2 regions of the Kitasatospora sp. NPDC092039 genome follow, and region 2 is predicted to be linked to the other one. Evidence: riboswitches for the same ligand, from Rfam matches in the RefSeq annotation. Region 2 holds a riboswitch; the other holds the start of a gene.
The links. Region 2 has a riboswitch for cobalamin ahead of ACIQI7_RS15230 (CoA-acylating methylmalonate-semialdehyde dehydrogenase). Riboswitches for the same ligand answer to the same signal wherever they lie in the genome.
Positions count from the first base shown of each region.

Region 1: another riboswitch for cobalamin. It lies ahead of ACIQI7_RS17815 (ribonucleoside-diphosphate reductase subunit alpha); the one in region 2 lies ahead of ACIQI7_RS15230 (CoA-acylating methylmalonate-semialdehyde dehydrogenase).

Region 1 covers NZ_JBIVSD010000008.1:92,960-99,938, forward strand. Annotated here, with positions in the region: gene ACIQI7_RS17805 (ferritin-like protein) at 1-338, opposite strand, end outside; gene ACIQI7_RS17810 (ribonucleotide-diphosphate reductase subunit beta) at 674-1,693, opposite strand; gene ACIQI7_RS17815 (ribonucleoside-diphosphate reductase subunit alpha) at 1,693-4,104, opposite strand; cobalamin riboswitch at 4,296-4,455, opposite strand; gene ACIQI7_RS17820 (glycosyltransferase family 39 protein) at 4,502-6,166, opposite strand; gene ACIQI7_RS17825 (glycoside hydrolase family 26 protein) at 6,166-6,979, opposite strand, start outside.
Region 2 covers NZ_JBIVSD010000006.1:303,811-310,789, forward strand. Annotated here, with positions in the region: gene ACIQI7_RS15220 (ATP-dependent nuclease) at 18-1,877, shown strand; gene ACIQI7_RS15225 (UvrD-helicase domain-containing protein) at 1,874-3,754, shown strand; cobalamin riboswitch at 4,633-4,824, shown strand; gene ACIQI7_RS15230 (CoA-acylating methylmalonate-semialdehyde dehydrogenase) at 5,036-6,535, shown strand; gene ACIQI7_RS15235 (acyl-CoA dehydrogenase family protein) at 6,541-6,979, shown strand, end outside.

The sequences.
Region 1 (6,979 bases), on a different contig from region 2:
CCCGGGTTGACGCCACCGGGCAGCTCGCCGGGGTACTTGGGGACGGTGAGCGGGTCGATGAGGGCTACGGTGCCGCCGATGCTGGTGAGCATGTTGCAGACCAGGCCGAAGTGCGACATCTCGTCGAAGACGATCTCGCGGATGGTGCGGCGGACGGGCTGGGTCTTGTCGGTGATCGACCAGAGCGCGGTGGCGTAGGGCGGGATGGTGGAGAGCTCCAGCATGACCGCCCGCTGGAGCGCGTCCTTGAGCTCCTGCTCGCTCCAGTCCTCCTCGGCGATGTTCATGAGCTGGACGATCGCGTCGCTCTCGTAGTCCAGGATGCCGGTCGTCGCCACGGGGTACCCCTTTCGTTCGGCTGTGCGCCGGACCGTAGCCGGGGCTCGGTCGTCCGCAGGCGTGGAACGGCGGTGCGGCCCGGGAGTTCATCCGGACGGGCGCGCGTGGACCTGCGGCCGCCCCGCCCGGCGTTCATGCCGGGCGGGGCGGGGGAGTCCTGGCCGGCTGACCGCGGCTCGAACGACCCGGGCGGGTCGGCGCCGCTCCTCCCGGCCGAGGCCTGGTCGTCCTTCCTCTCCGGGGTCAGGTCCGGGGAGTTTCCGACCGACTGATGTCACAGCGGTGCCCCGCACGGGCTGTGGCCGTGCGGGGCACCGCTGTCGTTCGTTCTTCTCTAGAAGTCGTCGTCGAAGGCGACGGTGCCCTCGACGGCGACCTGGTACGCCGACACCCGGCGCTCGAAGAAGTTGGTCAGCTCCTGGACGTTCTGGAGCTCCATGAAGCCGAACGGGTTCGTCGACCCGTAGCGGATCGGCAGGCCGAGGCGCGCGAGGCGCTGGTCCGCCACCGCCTGCAGGTACTCCCGCATCGACGCGGTGTTCATGCCGGGCAGGCCGTCACCGCACAGGTCCTGGGCGAACTGGAGCTCGGCCTCGACGGCCTCCTCCAGCATCTCCGTGACCTGCTTGGCCATCTCGTCGTCGAAGAGGTCGGGCTCCTCCTCGCGGACGGTGTCGACCACCGACATGGCGAAGTCCATGTGCATGGACTCGTCGCGGAACACCCAGTTGGTGCCGGTGGCCAGGCCGTGCAGCAGGCCCCGGCTGCGGAACCAGTACACGTAGGCGAACGCGCCGTAGAAGAACAGGCCTTCCACACACGCGGCGAAGCAGATCAGGTTGAGCAGGAACGCCCGCCTGTCCTCCTTCGTCTGCAGCGACTCGATGTGGTCGACCGCGTTCATGTACTTGAAGCAGAACTGGGCCTTCTGGCGGATGGAGGGGATGTTCTCCACCGCGGCGAAGGCCGCGTTGCGGTCCTCCGGGTCGGGCAGGTAGGTGTCGAGCAGCGTCAGGTAGAACTGGACGTGCACGGCCTCTTCGAACAGCTGCCGCGAGAGGTACAGCCGCGCCTCCGGGGAGTTGATGTGCTTGTAGAGGCTCAGCACCACGTTGTTGGAGACGATCGAGTCGCCGGTGGCGAAGAACGCGACCAGTCGCCCGATGAGGTGCCGCTCGCCCTCGCTGAGCTTCGCCAGGTCCGCGACGTCCGAGTGCAGGTCCACCTCCTCCACCGTCCAGGTGTTCTTGATGGCGTCCCGGTACCGGTCGTAGAACGACGGGTAGCGCATCGGGCGCAGGGTCAGCTCGAAGCCGGGGTCGAGCAGCATCTTGCGGTCTTCGGACTGGGACATTACTGGCAGGCCTCGCAGGACTCGGGGTTCTCCAGGGAGCAGGCGATGGCGGCTTCCTGCTCCGGGGTGAGGGTCGGGCTGTTCACGGGCACGGGCGCCGGCGCGGCGGCGCGGGCGGTGCCGGACGCGGCCTGGGCGATGCGGGTGGCCGGGCGCGAACGCAGGTAGTAGGTGGTCTTCAGGCCGACCTTCCACGCGTAGGCGTACATCGAGCTGAGCTTGCCGATGGTCGGCGCCGCCATGAACAGGTTCAGGGACTGGCTCTGGTCCAGGTACGGCATGCGGGCCGCCGCCAGGTCGATCAGCGCGCGCTGCGGCAGCTCCCAGGCCGTCCGGTACAGCGAACGGACCTCGGCGGGCAGCCAGTTCAGCTCCTGCACCGAGCCGTTGGCGTCGCGCAGGGCGTCCCGGGTCTGCTGGTCCCAGACGCCCAGCTCCTTGAGCTCGCGCACCAGGTACGGGTTGACCTGGAGGAACTCACCGCTCAGCGTCTCGCGCTTGAACAGGTTGGACACCTGCGGCTCGATGCACTCGTACACGCCGGCGATGGAGGCGATGGTCGCGGTCGGCGCGATGGCCAGCAGAAGCGAGTTGCGCAGGCCGGTCTCGGCGATCCGGGCGCGCAGCGCCGTCCAGCGGTCGGCCCACTGCGGGGCGGCGCTCGGGAAGTGGTCGATGTGCAGCTCGCCGCGGGCGGCGCGGGTCTCGCCGTACGCCTCGTGGCGGCCCAGCTGCTCGGCCAGGTCGGCGGAGCGCTCGTAGGCGGTGAGCATGATGCGCTCGGCGATCAGCGTGGACAGCTGCTTCGCCTCGGCGGAGTCGAAGTCGATCCGCAGCTGGAAGAAGACGTCCTGGAGGCCCATCACGCCCAGGCCGACCGGCCGCCAGCGGGAGTTGGACGTCCCGGCCTCGGTGGTCGGGTAGAAGTTGATGTCCACCACGCGGTCGAGGAAGGTGACGGCGGTGCGCACGGTGGCGTCCAGCCGCTCCCAGTCCATGGCGCCGAGCAGGTCGGCGGCCGAGGCGCCGGAGGCCACGTGGGCGCCCAGGTTAACCGAGCCCAGGTTGCAGACGGCGGTCTCGGAGTCGTCCGTGACCTCCAGGATCTCGGTGCACAGGTTGGAGGAGTGCACCGTGCGGCCCGGCAGCGCGGTCTGGTTGGCGGCGCGGTTGGAGGCGTCCTTGAAGGTCATCCAGCCGTTGCCGGTCTGCGCCAGGGTCCGCATCATGCGGGCGTACAGGGTCTGCGCCGGGATGGTGCGCACGGCCTTGCCGGCCTGCTCGGCCTTGCGGTACGCCTCGTCGAAGTCGGCGCCCCACAGGTCGACCAGCTCGGGCACGTCGGCCGGCGAGAACAGCGACCAGTCCTCGTCGGCGTTGACCCGGCGCATGAACTCGTCCGGGATCCAGTGCGCCAGGTTGAGGTTGTGGGTGCGGCGGGCCTCTTCGCCGGTGTTGTCGCGGAGCTCCAGGAACTCCTCGATGTCGGCGTGCCAGGTCTCCAGGTAGACGCAGGCCGCGCCCTTGCGGCGGCCGCCCTGGTTGACGGCGGCGACCGAGGAGTCGAGGGTGCGCAGGAACGGCACGATGCCGTTGGACTTGCCGTTGGTGCCGCGGATCAGGCTGCCGCGCGAGCGGATGCGCGAGTAGGACAGGCCGATGCCGCCGGCGTGCTTGGAGAGGCGGGCGATCTGCGCGTAGCGGTTGTAGATCGAGTCCAGGTTGTCCAGCGGCGAGTCGAGCAGGTAGCAGCTCGACATCTGGGGGTGCCGGGTGCCGGAGTTGAAGAGCGTCGGCGAGGAGGTCAGGTACTCCAGGCGGCTCATCAGGCCGTACAGCTCGGCCACCTCGCGCACCGACTGCTCGCTGTCGCCGACCGCCAGGCCGCAGGCGACGCGCAGCAGGAAGTGCTGCGGGGTCTCGATCACCTTGCGGGTGATCGGGTGGCGCAGCAGGTAGCGGGACTGCACGGTGCGCAGGCCGAAGTACTCGAAGCGGTCGTCGCCCGCGGGGTCGACCAGCGCGTCCAGGGCGGCGGCGTGCTTGGCGACGAAGGCCGCGGTGGTGTCGCCGATCAGGCCCTCGGCGTGGCCGACGGCGATCGAGGCGGAGAAGGACGTCGAGCCCTGGCTGTTCGCCTCGTCGACGATCTCCAGGGCGAGCAGGCGGGCGGCCAGCTTCGAGTACTGGGGGTCCTCGGCGATCATCGACGCGGCGGCGTCCACGGCCAGCCCGCGGAGTTCGGCGAAGTCCGAGCCGGCGTGGCGGCCGCGCAGCGCGGCGGCGGCGACGTGGCCGGGGTCGACCTCGGTGAGGTCGGTGCTGCGGTCGGTGAGCAGCCGCAGCAGGGCGCCGCCGGGGTCGGAGACCGTCGGGTCGGTGAAGGCGGTACCGGAGCCCTGGGCGGGCAGGGTGGCTGAGGCAGCGGTGGTCAAGGCGCTCTCTCCTGGCGGCGATCGGCGGCGGTGATCGGGGGCCACCGGGCCGATCGGGGCAGGGGAGCACGGCACGAACGCAGACGGCGTCGCGCGACGGTGACTCCCCGGCCCGCCCGCGAGGCCCGGAGGGGTAATGCTCGTGCCGGCGCGGCCTCTGCGGGAGGGCCGTGGCGCACGCCGTCGGCAGGTACTCGGACTCGCGGGCACGGCTGCTGGAGCCGCCCGCACACCGCTGCGGGGCAGTCCCGGATTCGCACCGGGTTCCCCTGCATCGACAGCAGGAGTGAGCATACATGTAGTGCCGCCGGACTGCGGTGGCACCATATGTTGTGGCTGTCGTGTCGCGGGTGCGGATGTGGCGGGCGCCCGGTCAGTGCTTGAGATAGACCTTGTACGTACTCGAATCACCGGTCGGCGAGGTGAATTGGGCGATCAGCCGGTAGTGCCCGGCGTCGGCCAGGGCCGCGCTCAGGGCCCGGTCGGTGGCCCTCGGCGCGGTGCTGTCGAGGACGACCATGGTGAACCAGCCGTCGCGGATGGCGGCCACGCTGCCGTCGTCCCCGTGGTGCTGGACCCCGGCGCCGTCGCGGTACTCCGTACCGGCCCGCGCGGAGACCCACTGCTCGGGCCTGGAGACGCTCCCCAGGTAGTACTCGGCGAGTCCGTCGACCTCGGTGAGGTAGCGGCCCTGGGGCTCCGTGTGGACCCGCAGGACGGCCAGCAGGCGGCCGGAGTCGGGCCCGTTCTGGTAGCGCAGGGCGGACTGCTCCAGGCCGAGGGCGAGCAGGGCGACCCAGACCAGGATGCCCAGCTGGGGGTGGCGGAAGTGGGCGCCGACCAGCCGGGTCAGGCCGACCCCGGCGAGCGGGGCGGCGAGCAGCATGCCGTAGCCGAGGTGGCGGAACAGCGCGCCGGAGGTGCCGGTCCACAGGTGGGCGGCGGGCACGAGCAGGGCGGTGACGGTCAGCACGGCACCGAGCAGGGCCCGTTGGCCCCGGGTGGTGGGGACGGGGTCCTTCTCGGCCGCGTCGTGCTCGTTCATCTGCTCGCGGCGCGCGTAGGCGATGGTGCCGGCCACCGCGAGGACGGTGAACAGGCCGGCCCACTGGAGCGTGCCGAGCAGGATCGAGCCGGCCGAGCCGGGGGCATTGCCCTGCGAGGGCGACCACCCGGCGACCCGGCCGAGCGTTCCGTACGGGAGCAGCAGGACGAGGGTGCCGGCGCCCGTCAGCAGCGCGCGCAGGGCGGCCGGGCCGGCCCGGTGCCGCGGCCGGGCGCAGGCGAAGGCGAGGGCGACCAGGGCCGGGACGGCGAAGGCCGCGGAGTAGGCCACGGCGCAGGCCAGCGCCGCGGGTGGGGCGGCGAGCAGGGCCAGGGCCGGGTGGCGGCGGGCGGTGAACACCGTGGTCCAGGCCGCGAGGGCGACCAGCAGCACGGCGAGGGACTCGGGCGCGGCGTAGAAGCCGACCACGACGGTGGACTGGAGGACGGCGTACACGCCGATGGCGCAGATGGCGACCCGCTCGTTGAACAGCCGCCGGGTCAGCGAGTACAGCAGCACCGTGGTGAGCAGCGCGAAGCCGAGGCTGAGCAGCCGGGTGCCCCAGATGCCGCTGGCGTCGGCGGCGGCGCCCGCCAGCGGCGGGTAGAGCCAGGGCGAGCCGTGCACCCGGTCGACCAGGTCGGTGGTGACCGGGGTGCCGTGCATCAGGTTGGCCAGCTGCTGGCGACCGGCGACCATGGCGGCGGCCTCGTCGGGGTGGGCGGCGGCCAGCAGGCGCAGCGAGAGCGCGGCCTGGACGGCCAGGACGGCGCCCAGCAGGCCGCGGGCGATCCAGCGGCGGCGGGGGCTGGTGCCCGGGTCCCAGCCGATCGCGGGGACCTGCGGGATGGTGTACGGGGCCAGTTCGATGCCGTCGGGGTTGTCGACGGGCACGGGCGCCCGGCGCCTACGGCGCTCCGGGCCGTCCTGCGCGGGGATGTCCGGCACCGGGGCGGCGGGGTGGTCCGAGGTGGGGAAGAGGTCGTTGTCCATCAGGGGTTCCGGATGTCGAAGCCGTAGCGGGGGGCGGACACCCGCTTCTTGAAGGCGGCGAGGGTCTCCGGAACGGTCTCGACCCGCCAGTCCGCCCGCTTGACCATGTTGAACCAGATGAAGCCGACGATGTCGTCGTGCGCCTCCATCCCGGAGAACAACTGGTCGACGAAGGCCTGTTGGTGTCTGCCCTGCTCGGTCGCGGTCTCGCTGATGAAGAAGGGCTTGTCGCAGAAGGTGCGGATCTCGGCCATGGTGGGGCCGTACAGGCCCTCGAAGGTCTTGGGTCCGTCGTTGGTGAAGTAGCCGGTCATGCCGGCCCAGTCGACGTAGGTGTCGCCGGGGTAGTACGGCGCCAGGCGGGTGTTGGGCGCGGGGACGGTGATGTTGGGACTCCAGACCCAGATCACGTTGGTGGCGCCGGCCTGGTCGAAGAGGTCGTGGACGTGGCGCCAGGCGGCCACGAAGTCCTGGGGGGTGGCGGCCTGGCGGCCCCACGGATACCAGTCGCCGTTCATCTCGTGGGCGATGCTGATGGCGATCGGCAGGTTCAGCTTGGCGACGGACTTGGCGACGCCGCGCACGTAGTCGTCGGTGTCGCCGGCCGCGATCGAGGCGAGCGAGCGGTCGTGCGGTTCCCAGGCCATGAAGGGCAGTGCGCCGGCCTCGTGGATCCGGCGCACGCCGGCGGTGTCGAAACCGCCCTTCCAGTGGGCGTAGTACTCCATGATGTTGGGCTGCTTGCCGATCGCGGAGCTGTAGCCGGGCAGCGCGTCCATCGTGGCGGGGACGTCGGGCAGGGCGGCGCCGAGG
Region 2 (6,979 bases):
AGGCACTTGAGGGGTTCATGTATCTGGCACGCGTGCAGGCCGAGAATTTCCGTATTTTCGGCGGGCCTGCCACCGACTCGGATCCCGGGTCGGCTCTGGACCTCGCTCTTCAGCCCGGCCTCACCGTTCTGGTCGGAGAGAACGACAGCGGCAAGAGCGCCGTGGTCGACGCGATCCGGCTTTGCCTGACGTCGAGCGCCGACTTCACCCGCATCACAGCGGACGACCTCCACTACGGTTCCGCCGGCAGAGCCGACTACCTGCAGATCAGCTGTACGTTCGAAGGCCTCGACAATCAGGAGCTCGGCTCCTTCAGCGAGTTCCTGACCTCACTTCCAGGAGAAGCGCCCCGGCTGACCGTGACTCTGCGGGCAGAACCGTTCGACCCGGATATACCCCACCGCATGTCCGTCAGGGTGCGTGCTGGCGACACCGTGCTCGACGGCGAAGCCCGCGAGCGTCTGCGCGCGACGTACCTGCGGCCGCTGCGCGACGCCGAAGGGGAGATGCGGGCGGGCCGTAACTCCCGGCTGTCGCAGATCCTCACCCAGTACCCCGGCATGCACGAGCAGCGGGAGCCCGACTTCAAGCCCGCCGAGGACAGCGCCGGCACCTTGGTGGGCATCCTGCAGCGCGCCGACCACCACATCAACGCCAACGCTCTGGTACAGAAAGCCCGGGACGAGCTCAACAGCGGGTACCTGAGCAGATTCGCCATCGGCCAGGACACCCTCTCCGGCGCGATCAGCATCGCCACGACCGCATCGCTCCAGAGTGTCCTGGAGCGCCTGGAACTGGCCTTCGCGCCCGAACCCGGCCTCGCCGAGTCGACCCGTCACGGCCTCGGCTACAACAATGCCCTGTTCATGGCTGCCGAACTCCTCCTGCTGGGCCGGGAAAGCACCTCCCCCATCCTCCTCATTGAGGAGCCCGAGGCCCACATGCACCCACAGCTGCAGACCCGCGTCGTCGACCTGCTTCAGGACCGAAGCCGGGGCGAGTCCCCCGTCCAGATCATCGCCACCACGCACAGCCCGCACATTGCCTCCAGTGTGCCGGTGGAGCACCTGACCCTCGTGGCGCGGGGCCGGACGTTCCCTCTCCGTCCGGAATGCACCCGACTCGACGCCTCGGACTACGCGTTCCTCAGCCGGTTCCTGGACGTCACCAAGGCGAATCTCTTCTTCGCCCGGGCGGTGGCCATGGTCGAGGGCGACGCGGAGGTCCTGCTCCTGCCCGCTCTCGCCCGCGTCGCCGGCCACTCGTTCGCCGAGAACGGCGTCAGTATCGTGAACGTCGGCAGCACCCGTCTGTTCCGGTACTCCCGGATCTTCCAGCGCGCGGACTCCGCGCTGCCACCGGTGCGCGTGGCATGCATCACGGACATGGACCTGGCTCCCGACGGGGTCGACGAGAAGATGGCGAAAGGGCTCACGCGGTGGAGCAGCCTGACCGCGGCAGAGCGGGACGAACTGGTCTTGAAGAAGCGGGAACGCGACGGCGGGGCCGTCCGGACCTTCGTGTCGAACTGGTGGACCCTCGAATACGACTTGGCGCGCGCCTCGTGGCCGATGGCAACGCTGATGCACCAGGCGATCAGCGCGGCGAAGAGCACCAAGTGGCCGACACCGGAGGACCTCGTGGGAATCGAGGAGACCGCGGCCATGGAGGTCAAGAAGTGGCGGGAGGACGACCGTCTCTCGCTGGAGGAGTGCGCGCTGAGGATCTACCGTCCGCTGCGCGTGGGAGGAACCAGCAAGCCGATCGCAGCCCAGCATGCTGCGCGCCTGCTGGAGGCATCCAGTGTCTCGCCCGAGGACCTGCCGAGCTACCTGGTGGAGGCGCTCGACTACCTGAGCGGGAGTACCCGGTCGTGACCCTGCCTCTATCCCCCACCGCCCTGGACCGTGAAGTCATCGAAGCCAAGGCCCGGAGCATGAGCCTCGCTCTGACGTCTCCCGAGCAGTTCGCGTTCTTGGAGGCCCGCGGCCCGCTGCATCTGCAGGCAGCCCCGGGCTCGGGCAAGACCACCCTCGTTGCCCTGAAACTCGCCCTGGTGGCGGACGGCTGGTCGTCCGACCGCCAGGGCATTTGCGTCATGTCTCACACCAATACCGCCACCCAGGAAATCGCGAGCCGACTGACCGGACGGGCACGGCGGTTGGAGCACTACCCGCACTTCATCGGGACGTTTCAAAGCTTCGTCCATACCTTCCTCGCACTGCCGGCTCTGCGTTCGCTGAAGGTCGTCACCCGAGCCGTCGACGACCAGGCCTTCGCCGCCCAGGCCCGCAGGCTTCTGGACCTGGGCCCGTTCACGACGCTGAGGTCCTACCTGAAGCGGCGGAGTGACGGGCTGAAGATGGTCACCGAAGCCACGTACGTCTTCGACCCCACTGAGCCGGAACTGCAGATCCGGGTCGATGGCCTCAATCGCGGCACCGCCAGCTACAGGCAGTTGATGAAACTGAAGGAGCACCTCTTCCTTCGTGGTGTCTTCCGCTACTCGGACATGTACGCGATCGCCACCAGGCATCTGCACCAGCACCCCCGCCTGGCCTCCGGCCTGCGGTCCCGGTTCCCGTTCGTCCTGATCGACGAGATGCAGGACACCGGTGAGGAACAGCGCCGCCTGTTGGAAGCAGTGTTCACGGACGGTGCCGTTGTGCAGTGCGTAGGAGATGTCAACCAGCGCATCCTCAGTGCAGATGGTGTCGGACCTGCGGCCGGGAGCCTCCTGGACGAGGCGGCGATGGACCTGCCGGTTAGCCTGCGCTTCGGCGCGGGGCCCGCCCGGGTGGCGAGCAGGCTCGCGGTTCACCGCCCACAGGAGATCCGAGGCCACGGACCCGAAAGCGCTCTCGCCATCATCACCTTCACCGAGGACAGCATCGTCCGGGTTCTACCCGCTTTCGACGACCTCGTCCGGCGAACAGTGCCGCCCGAAGCCGTCGTCGCGCACCCGCCGAAGATCCTCGGCGCTCGCGAGAGCCCAGGAACCTCACGACTCTTCCCCCGCGCGGTCGGCTGCTACCTGCCCCAGACCGACACCGGGACGACGGTGGCGGTGAGTCGGCTGCTGCAGGCCTACCGGCATGCCAGGGCGGTCCTGCTGCGTACAGGCCAGGTCGGCCCAGCGGTCACCGTTCTGTGGGGAGCCGTCCGCGCTCTCCTCTGGGAGCTGCAGCCACCGACCACGCCCCCGACTCTCCCAGAGAATCTTCCCCCGTTCCCCCAGCTCGACCGCAGACCTGGCACACCGGGCCACCACCTGCGAGTGCTCCTGGTCAGGACGCTGTACGACGGCTGCGACACCCCTGCAGCCTGGGGGGACTTCGTGACCCGCCTCGGGAGACTGGTGGAGCAGGCCGTCGGCGCACCCGTCCCGGTGGACATGGCCACCTATACCCTCTGGCTGTCCCACACGCCGCTGCCACCGGCCTCGGAGGAATCCCCGCCCCCGATGCTCACAGCTACCGTCGCGAGCGCGAAGGGGGAGACGCACTGCGCGACCCTCGTCCTCGAGTGCGCCACCAAGCATGGGAGGAGCCACGACCTCGGCAGCCTGCTCCCCGTCATCACCGGAAAGACTCCCGTCGGCGAACTCAATGCCACGGGCCGGCACGCCGCGATGACCACCTTCGTAGCGGCCACTCGCGCCAAGCACCTCCTCGCGCTAGCCGTCCACGAGAGCCGCGCGAATCCGCACCTCGAAGCCCTGGTACGCGACGACTGGTCCGTAGTCAGCCTCTGAGCGGGCGCGCGGTTCGGCGTGAGACTGTCCAGGGGCAACAAGCAGGGCGGAGTACCACCGCGACTGATGGGCAGCCAGGTCGCAGATGTCGCCCTCTCCAGGGTTGATGGTGCATGCGGCGGCCTCCACCGGGATCATCGTGACCACCGACCGGTTCCCCATCCGCGCGCGAAGCGGAACTGTAAAGGCCTCAGACACGGACCCGCCGGCGGCGCCTGCATTCGCCGCGGCGCGGACATTCAGCCCGCTGATCGCTTACCACCGACCCGGTGCGGACGTCGGTGGATAGGGCTCGCCGAGGCCGGATGGATGTCGCCGTGAGGCGGTCAGGGTGGGGAGGGTCGTGGCCCGGCGCAAGACGGTGCCGGAGCTACTCGCGGCTACGGCATGGGCTGGGGACAGCTTCCCGAGATCCCGTGAGGCGAGCAGCGCCTCGCCGACGACGGCGCGCCGGAGACTGTCCACACCGGACGATCTGTGTGGCGGCTGAGTTCCCCGCCACGACCGGGCCGCAGTCTCTCTTCACCAGCGGGATCACCGTGCGGATCTGGGCGGGTACCGGTTGTTCGACCCTGACCTGTTCACACTGCAGTTGGTCGAGACGGTCCCAAGCGTCACCGCTTCCTCCCCGCCGCTGGAGGCCGGGTCGGTCGATAAGGTGAACGTCGGGGGTGACGACGACGGCCCCAACCGGGCCGGTCGAGGTGCCGGGGTGACTGCGGGCGCTGTGTGGCGAGCTGGAGGTGGTCGTGCACGACATCGCCTACAAGCGGCTGCTGAACATCACCTCGGTGGTCCTCCGCCCGTTGGTGTCGCACCGGGCGGATCCTCAGCTGACCCCGTTGGCGCAACGCGCGCATGGAGAGCTCTGGACTTACTAGGACGTCCAACTATATGGTCGATGGCAGGTCCGCGGTGTCAGGGAAGCCGGTGTGAGTCCGGCACGGTCCCGCCACTGTGACCGGGGAGTTCGTCCTCGCAGGACACGGCCACTGGCAGCCAGCCGGGAAGGCCTGAGGGCGTGCGGTGATCCGGGAGTCAGGATACCGGCCGCGGGTGATCCGTGTTTTCCACGAGGATGGAGACGACACGCATGACTCCGGGCTGCTCCCGTTCTGCTGCTCCTGGTTGTCCTGTGCCGACGACCCCCGGGGCCCACCTGCTCTGACGGTTCGTCCTGCCACCGCCACCGTGACGTCGCGGGGCCGCACCACCGTGCGCCCGTCCGTCGGCGGCGGCCTCCATTCCTCCTCTCCCCGACCCTGTTGAGAGAAGGAACCAATGGTCCGTGAACTGACGCACTTCGTCGCCGGGAAGCGCACGCCCGGGACGTCCGGTCGCTTCGGCGACGTGTACGACCCCAACACCGGCCGGGTGCAGGCCCGGGTGCCGCTCGCCGACCGCGCCGAGGTCGAGGCGGTGATCGCCGACGCCGCTCAGGCCCAGCCCGCGTGGGCGGCCTGGAACCCGCAGCGCCGGGCCCGCGTCCTGCTGCGCTTCCTGCAGCTGGTCGAGCAGGAGAAGGAGGAGCTGGCCCGGCTGCTGTCCGCCGAGCACGGCAAGACCGTCGCCGACGCCCACGGCGACCTCCAACGCGGCCTGGAGGTCGTGGAGTTCGCCGCCGGCATCCCGCACCTGCTGAAGGGCGAGTTCAGTGACAACGCCGGCACCGGCATCGACGTCTACTCGATGCGCCAGCCGCTCGGCGTCGTCGCGGGCATCACGCCGTTCAACTTCCCCGCGATGATCCCGCTGTGGAAGGCCGCACCCGCGCTGGCCTGCGGCAACGCCTTCGTCCTCAAGCCCTCCGAGCGCGACCCGTCGGTGCCGCTGCGGCTGGCCGAGCTGTTCCTGGAGGCCGGGCTGCCGCCGGGCGTGCTCAACGTGGTCAACGGCGGCAAGGAGGCCGTGGACACCCTGCTGGAGGACCCGCGCGTCGAGGCGCTGGGCTTCGTCGGCTCGACCCCGATCGCCCAGTACGTCTACGCGACCGCGGCTGCGCACGGCAAGCGCGCGCAGTGCTTCGGCGGCGCCAAGAACCACATGATCGTGATGCCCGACGCCGACCTCGACCAGGCCGCCGACGCGCTGATCGGCGCCGGCTACGGCTCGGCCGGCGAGCGCTGCATGGCCATCTCGGTGGCCGTCCCGGTCGGCGAGGAGACCGCGGACGCCCTGGTGGCGAAGCTGGTCGAGCGGATCGCCGCGCTGAAGGTCGGCCGCTCGGACGACCCGGCGGCGGACTTCGGCCCGCTGGTCGGCCGTGACGCCCTGGAGCGGGTCCGCGGCTACCTGGACCTCGGGGTCGAGGAGGACGCCGAACTCGTCGTCGACGGACGGGACTTCCGCCTGGAGGGGCACGAGGACGGCTACTTCCTCGGCGCCTCGCTGTTCGACCGGGTCACGCCGGACATGCGGATCTACCGGGAGGAGATCTTCGGCCCGGTACTGACCGTCGTGCGCGCCGCCGACTACGAGGAGGCGCTGCGCCTGCCCAGCGAGCACGAGTTCGGCAACGGCGTAGCGATCTACACCCGGGACGGCGACACCGCCCGCGACTTCGCCCGCCGGGTGAACACCGGCATGGTCGGCGTCAACGTGCCCATCCCGGTGCCGATCGCCTACCACACCTTCGGCGGCTGGAAGCGCTCCGGCTTCGGCGACCTCAACCAGCACGGCCCGGACTCGATCCGCTTCTACACCCGCACCCGTACCGTCACCTCGCGCTGGCCCTCCGGGGTCAAGGAGGGCGCGAGCTTCACCATGCCGACGATGGGCTGAGCATTGTGAACGCAAGTGAACTGACGGAGGAGCAGGCCTCCATCGCTGAGGCCGTCGGAGCCTTCGCCGCCGAACACCTGGCACCGAACGCCGTCGAGTGGGACCAAAGCAAGCACTTCCCGGTCGACGTGCTGCGCAAGGCCGCCGATCTGGGCCTTGCCGGTATCTATGTCCGGGAGGACGCCGGCGGCTCTGCGCTGACCCGACGCGACGGGGTAGTCGCCTTCGAGGCACTCGCCACCGGCTGTCCGTCCATCGCCGCCTACCTGTCCATCCACAACATGGTCGCCTGGATGGTCGACCGCTACGGCGACGCCGCCCAGCGGGCCGGCTGGCTGCCGGGGCTCTGCTCAGCCGAGCATCTGGGCAGCTACTGCCTTACCGAGCCCGGCGCCGGCTCCGACGCGGCCGCGATCGCCACCCGAGCGGTGCGTGACGGCGACC